Regions from separate parts of the Terrabacter sp. GCM10028922 genome, predicted to be linked through region 2. Evidence: predicted binding sites of a transcription regulator. Region 2 holds the regulator's gene; each other region holds the start of a gene.

Region 1 (2,263 bases), on a different contig from region 2:
GACCTCGGCGGGCTGGTCGACGCGCGGCCCGACGCCGAGCTTCTCCTTGACCTTCTTCTCGATCTCGTCGGCGAGGTCGGGGTTGTCCTTGAGGAAGTTGCGGGCATTCTCCTTGCCCTGGCCGAGCTGGTCGCCCTCGTAGGTGTACCAAGCGCCCGCCTTGCGGACGAAGCCGTGCTCGACGCCCATGTCGATGAGGCCGCCCTCACGGGAGATGCCATGGCCGTAGAGAATGTCGAACTCCGCCTGCTTGAAGGGCGGGGAGACCTTGTTCTTGACGACCTTGACGCGGGTGCGGTTGCCGACGGGGTCGGTGCCGTCCTTGAGGGTCTCGATGCGACGCACGTCGAGGCGCACCGAGGCATAGAACTTCAGCGCCTTGCCACCGGTGGTCGTCTCGGGCGAGCCGAACATGACACCGATCTTCTCGCGCAGCTGGTTGATGAAGATCGCGGTCGTGCCGGTGTTGTTGAGCGCGCCGGTCAGCTTGCGCAGCGCCTGGCTCATGAGCCGGGCCTGGAGGCCGACGTGGCTGTCACCCATCTCGCCCTCGATCTCGGCGCGGGGCACGAGCGCGGCCACCGAGTCGATGACGATGATGTCGATCGCACCGGAGCGGATCAGCATGTCGGCGATCTCGAGCGCCTGCTCCCCCGTGTCGGGCTGGGACACGAGCAGCGCGTCGGTGTCGACGCCGAGCTTCTTGGCGTAGTCGGGGTCGAGGGCGTGCTCGGCGTCGATGAAGGCCGCGATGCCGCCGGCCTTCTGCGCGTTGGCGACCGCGTGGAGCGCGACCGTCGTCTTGCCCGAGGACTCCGGGCCGTAGATCTCGACGACCCGACCACGCGGCAGACCGCCGATGCCGAGCGCGACGTCGAGGGCGATCGACCCGGTGGGGATGACCTCGATGGGCGGGCGGATGTCGTCGCCCAGTCGCATGACGGCGCCCTTGCCGTAGCTCTTCTCGATCTGGCCCATCACCGAGGAGAGGGCCTTGTCCTTGTCCTTTTCCTGCACCGATGCCATGTCGGTCACCTATCTGCCGTCTGCGCTGCGGTCGTCTACCTTCGACCCGGGTGACGGCTCGTCCTGAGAGATCCGCTGTCGGGTCAGACGCTAGGTGCCGGCGCCGACATCGGGATGAACCACGAGACGGCCTGTGGATGATGTGGGTGGTGGCGCAGGACCTGTGGAGAACATTACCGAACAGGTGTTCGACGTCGGCGCGACACGCCGACCCGTCGTCGAACCAACCTCACTGCGTCGCAGCAGCGTCCGCCAAGGACCGGTGGAAGGCCGCGTACGCCTGCTCGGAGAAGAGCCAGAAGCGTGCCTCCCGCACGCCCGGGTGACGCTCGAGCGCCTCGACCAGGGCGTGCACGGCGACCTCGGCGGCCTCCTCGAGGGGGTAGCCGTAGACGCCGCACGAGATCGCGGGGAAGGCGAGAACCGCACACCCCGCCTCGTCGCCGACCTCGACGCAGCGGCGGTAGCAGCTGGCGAGGAGGTCAGCCTCACCGTGGCCTCCCCCGCGCCAGACCGGACCGACGGTGTGGATGACATGGCGGACGGGGAGCCGACCGGCGCCGGTGATCTTCGCGTCGCCGGTGTGGCACCCTCCGAGCAGCCGGCACTCGGCGAGCAGGTCCGGCCCCGCGGCGCGGTGGATCGCCCCGTCGACGCCGCCTCCTCCGAGGAGCGAGCTGTTGGCCGCGTTGACGATCGCGTCGGCGGTGTCGTCCGTCGTGATGTCACCGCGTCGCAGGGTGACTCGCGCTGGCGCGAAGGTCACGGACGTCCTGCCTGGCCGCCCTGCGCGCCGCGCGCAACCTTCGAGTCACGTCCCAGCCGACGCTCGGGAGGCACGTCCATGTCGACGCACAGCGCGTCCCACACGTCGCGCGGCGGGTCGCCGTCGGCGAGCGCCTGGAGCACCGTCCGGTCGCCGAGGGCACCGAGCACGTGGTCGCGGGCGAGCGACCCGGCGTAGGCCGCGCCGAACTCGTCCTCCATCAAGGTCCAGAAGTGGCTCATCCGCACCCCAGTAGTCTGCCATCGACCAGGCCGGAACCCCTTCGCGCGAGAGCGTCGTCGGAGCGTTGTCGCAACCGCCCGCGAACATCCGACAAGGCCGGTATCGTCCTCTCGACCGTCCACCGACCTCGGACGCCGAACTCTTCAGGGGAGCACACTATGACCGACGCCAGCAACGGACCCTCTCTCGGTCCCGGCCACGGGTCCGCCAGCGGACCCACGACGCCCG
Region 2 (2,263 bases):
TGGACGCCTGGTGCCGGGTCGCCGCCGAGGCGATGCACCTCCAGCGCGAGCTGGTCGGTCATGAGGCCGACCTCGTCGGTGCGGGCGTGTCGGTGATGCGCCCGGCGGAGGCCACGGCATACGTCCGGGCGCGCGTCGCCTCGCTCGAGGCGCTGCCCGACAGCGACCCTCGGCGGATGACGCAGGAGGTCGCAGACCGGCTCCGGTGACTGCTGCCCGACGTGCGGGGTGGGCCGCGGACCTCGACGCGCTGGGGCTGGGCGAGAACCTCGTGCACAACGACTTGCATGCCAACAACGTCTTCGCGACGCCGGGCGGAATGCGCTTCTTCGACTTCGGCGACTCCGTGCTCGCCCATCCGCTCTCGGCCCTCTTCATCCCGCTCAACGTGCTGCTCCATCGCCTGGAAACGGCACCTGACGACGCGCGGCTGCGGCGGGTCGCCGACGCCGGCCTCGAGGTCTGGGGCGACGTCGTGCCCGGGACGCAGCTTCGCGCGGCACTACCGGCGGCGCTGCATCTCGGGCGTCTTCTGCGCGCCGAGTCGTGGCTGCGCGTCACCGCGACGCTCACCCCGCCGGAGCTCGCCGATTACGGCGACGCCGGGACGTGGTGGCTCGGCGCACTCGGGGACGAGCCACCACTGTCGTGACGCGCGGGCCGGGTCGGGCGGGGCGGGTGCTCAGATGCGGCGCAGCACGGCGGTGACCTTGCCGAGGATGGTCGCGTCGTCACCGTCGATCGGGGAGAAGTCCGAGTTGTGCGGCATGAGCCACACGTGGCCGTCCTTGCGCTTGAACGTCTTGACCGTCGCCTCGTTGTCGAGCATGGCTGCGACGACGTCACCGTTCTCGGCGTGCTGCTGCTGGCGCACGACGACCCAGTCTCCGTCGCAGATGGCCGCGTCGACCATGGAGTCGCCGTTGACCTTGAGGAGGAAGAGGTCGCCCTCGCCGACGAGCTGCTTGGGCAGCGGGAAGACGTCCTCGACGACCTCCTCGGCCGTGATGGGCACGCCGGCGGCGATCTGACCCAGGACCGGGACGTAGGAGGCCTCGGGACGGGCGTCGCCAGAGTCGGTCTCGGTGTCGTAGTGGTCGCCACGGGGGCGTGGCGGAGTCACGGCGCCGCCACGGTAGCCGAGCTCCTCGGCCTTCGCGTCGGGGGAGACGACCTCGAGGGCGCGGGGACGGTTGGGGTCGCGCCGCAGGTAGCCCTTGGCCACGAGCGCGTTGAGCTGGTGGGACACGCTCGACGGGCTCGCCAGCCCGACCGCGTCGCCGATCTCACGCATGCTCGGCGGGTAGCCGCGACGATCGACGGAGTTGCGGATCACCTCGAGCACGCGGCGCTGACGCACCGTCAGGCCGTCGCCGCTGTCGCGGTCGGGAAGCTCGGTCACGCCCATGGTGTCCCCTTCGTCGGCTCCTCAGACCCCCTCCTGCCCGCCCGGTGTGGGGCCAGTGTCAGTGGTGGCTGGTGAGGTTCGTGGTGTGAGGAAAGACTACGCAGTTCGAACACAGTTGCCAAACACGTGTTCGATGCGTGTCTCGACTTCATCGAACATACGTGCTACAACTCGTACAAGCGTTCTATCGAACACATGTTCGTCCGATCAGGAGCAAGGGGAGGTCACCATGAGCGCCATCGTGCTCGAGGCCGTTCGCCAGCCGCACCCGCGGGAGGCCATGAGGCCACGACCAGCCGGTCGACCCAACCTCGTCTCCCTGCCCACCGGGCGCGAAGCGGTCCGCGCGATCGGCAAGGCGGGGGATCGATGGGCGGTGCGTGAGGCAGGTGCGGCCGGGTCCGCCCAGCCGCCGGTCCGGTTGACCCGCTTCGGCCGGCTCGTCGTCGCCCTGCTCGTTGCTGTCGTCGTCTCGGTTCTGGCCGTGGGTCTCGCCGGCCAGATCGCCTCCGCCTCTGGCGAGCCGCGTGTCGTCACGGTGGAGTCCGGGCAGACGCTGTCCGGTATCGCAGCCCGCGAGCTGCCCGGTCTGCCGATCAGCGACGGCGTCGTGGAGCTCCAGATAGCCAACGCCCTGAGCACGACCCAGATCCACACCGGCCAGCGAATCGTCATCCCGACGCGCTGAACCCCGAGCCACGAGCTCACCTGGGCCCGACCGAGGCCATATGCCGTCCACCCGGCTGCAGCCAGGTCGCCCCTCCCGATCGGCCGCGTTGGCTCCACCTTCAGCGGCTGGCGTCGGCGGCGCTTCGACCCCGCCGCTCGCGCCCGGACGCCGCACCCCTGAGGAGG
Region 3 (2,263 bases), on a different contig from region 2:
GGGCGAGCCGCTGGGCAGGGGTGAAGAACCGGGTCGTCATGCCGAGGTCGAGCACCTCGGACGGGGCACCGAGCACCATCGGGATGATCTCGGCCTCGCAGGCCAGGCGGCGCACGGTCGCGGCCGACAGGACCTCGTCGTTGTCGGCGACACCGGCGCCTTGGACCAGCCCGACCAGCGCCTCGTGGGACATCGTGACGACGAGCTTGGTGCGTGGCGTGCGCGGCACGCCGTCCGGCGAGGACACCGCTCGACCGATCAGCTCGAGCAAGGCGTCGGCACGTCGGGTAGTGGCGGGCCTCGGGTCGATCCCGCGACCCGGGCCGGAAGTCGATCCCTCGCCGGCACCACAGTCGAGCGGAGCAGCCTCGCCCGCGCCCCGCCCGTAGTGACTCCAGTCGAGATCAGGGCGCGGGCGAGCCAGTGGGTCGATCGCGGCGTCGATGATGGCGGAGCCCTCGGGGTCCATGCGCAGCAGGTAGTCGGTCATGCCCGCGCACCGACCGACCTTGGTCAGGGACCTCCCGGCACGCATGCGCTGGTCACCGTCCTCGACCTGCTCGGGCGGCCTCAGGCTGGCTCGGGCCTGCGCAACGAGGCGGCGCAGCTCCTTGACGCCCAAGGCTTCTGCGCCCTCGACCATGGAATCGACGACGGCGGCGAGGTGCGCCGGGTCGGCCACTCGCTCCACGTCGCGGTGGAAACGCACGATGACCGCAGCCTTGTCGACCGAGACCGCGCCGCGACGCACGAGCCTGGAGAGGTCGTTCCACCGCGGCTCGTTCATCGCCGAACCGACCGCGGTCACGGCGGCCGCTGAACCGCCCTCGAGCCCGGGCGCGAAGCCGGCAACCCAGTCGTTGCGCGACAGCCCGGCCTCGTCGGCGAGTCCGCGCCCGTCCACCTCGGCCGCCATCATGGCCGTCAGGCTGTGCGCCATCTCGCGCACCGCCTGCGCCTGCTCGATCGCGTCGCCGAGGCCGGTGGCCGGCATGGTCCACAGCGGGTAGTTGTGGGCGAGCAGCCGCAGCTCGGCGGCCATGCTCGCGAGCCTGGCGGGAAGACCGGGAAGGTCCGCGAGACTCATCATCTCCGTGACATCGGCCCGACGGACGGGCACCGACGCGAGCGCGACCGACCCCGGCGTGGGGGCTGCGGTCGCGGCTGCCGTGCTCATGACTCGAATATATGTTCGACCGCCGACAGTCGGTTGAAGCTATCCACAGGCCCGATCGCGCGACCGGCGCGCTCAAGCGGACGCCGCCATGCCGCATACGCGAGGGGCGCCGGGACGGGGGGCGCCTCCGCGCGCCGTCACCCCTTGGCGGGACGGATGGAGTCGCGCACCTGGACGGGCATCTCGACGAGGTGCTCGCCGGTCGGCTCGTCGTCGGCGAGCAGCAGCTCCATCGCCCGGCGACCCATCTCCTCGTAGGGCAGCCGGGCGGTCGTCAGCGCCGGCCGCATGTACGACGCGATCTCGTCGTCGTCGAAGGAGGCGATGGACACGTCGTCGGGCACGCGGAGGCCGCGCTCGGTGAGGGCCTGGTGGGCGCCGAACGCGACGCGGTCGTTGAGGCAGAGGAGCGCGGTCAGCGGCGCGCCGGAGTCGAGCGCCCGCTTCGTCCCTTCGTAGCCGTTCCCCGGCTCCCAGGACCCGACGTCGACCTCGGCGACAGGCGTGGCGCCCGCCTGCGTGAGGGCCTCGTTGATGCCCTCGAAGCGCGCGCCGATCGTCACCGATGCACGCGGGTCGGTGCGGGCGTTGGGGGAGGTGCCGATGATACCGATGCCGCCGGCATGACCCTGCTCGAGAAGCAGTCCGACCATCCGCCGACCCGCTTCGCGCTCGGCGGGCAGCACGGAGGCGCGCGCGCTGGTACTGGCGCTGTTGGCCATGACGACGCGCATCGCCTCGGGCAGCGGTGGCAGGTCGAGGAGCCGGGCCGCCATCGATCCGAAGACGATGCCGTCGACCTGGCGGTCGATCATGAACTCGAGGGCCTTCGCCAGCTGCTTGGGGTGGTGGCCTGTCTCCGCGATGAGCACGCCGTGGTCGTGCTCGTCGGCTGCATCGAGCAGGCCCCGGATCATGGCCGACGCGAACCGGGTGATGGTCACCTCGTCGGAGATGAAACCCACGGTCTTCGTCGTGCCGAGGCGCAGCGACCGGGCGGCGGGGTTGGGTCGGTAGTTGAGCTCGCGCGCGGCCTCGTGGATGCGGGCGACGGCGTCGGCGGAGAGGCGGGAGCCGGGGCGGTCG

The links. The regulator LexA, encoded in region 2, represses DNA repair genes until DNA is damaged. The targets are predictions, from matches to a motif close to TCGAACANNTGTTCGA.
Region 1: a site for LexA is predicted at 1,203-1,218, ahead of recA (recombinase RecA). Genes of this name have one in related genera too.
Region 3: a site for LexA is predicted at 1,181-1,196, ahead of ACFQU3_RS11465 (DUF222 domain-containing protein). Genes of this name have one in related genera too.

Annotation. Positions count from the first base shown of each region.
Region 1 covers NZ_JBHTFG010000002.1:80,161-82,423, reverse strand. The annotation lists gene recA (recombinase RecA) at 1-1,026, opposite strand, end outside; gene ACFQU3_RS01765 (O-acetyl-ADP-ribose deacetylase) at 1,256-1,792, opposite strand; gene ACFQU3_RS01760 (DUF3046 domain-containing protein) at 1,789-2,034, opposite strand; gene ACFQU3_RS01755 (DUF3352 domain-containing protein) at 2,194-2,263, shown strand, end outside.
Region 2 covers NZ_JBHTFG010000006.1:393,468-395,730, forward strand. The annotation lists gene ACFQU3_RS06710 (hypothetical protein) at 1-209, shown strand, start outside; gene ACFQU3_RS06715 (phosphotransferase) at 119-652, shown strand; gene lexA (transcriptional repressor LexA) at 683-1,408, opposite strand; gene ACFQU3_RS06725 (LysM peptidoglycan-binding domain-containing protein) at 1,638-2,096, shown strand.
Region 3 covers NZ_JBHTFG010000010.1:164,230-166,492, reverse strand. The annotation lists gene ACFQU3_RS11465 (DUF222 domain-containing protein) at 1-1,177, opposite strand, end outside; gene ACFQU3_RS11460 (LacI family DNA-binding transcriptional regulator) at 1,315-2,263, opposite strand, start outside.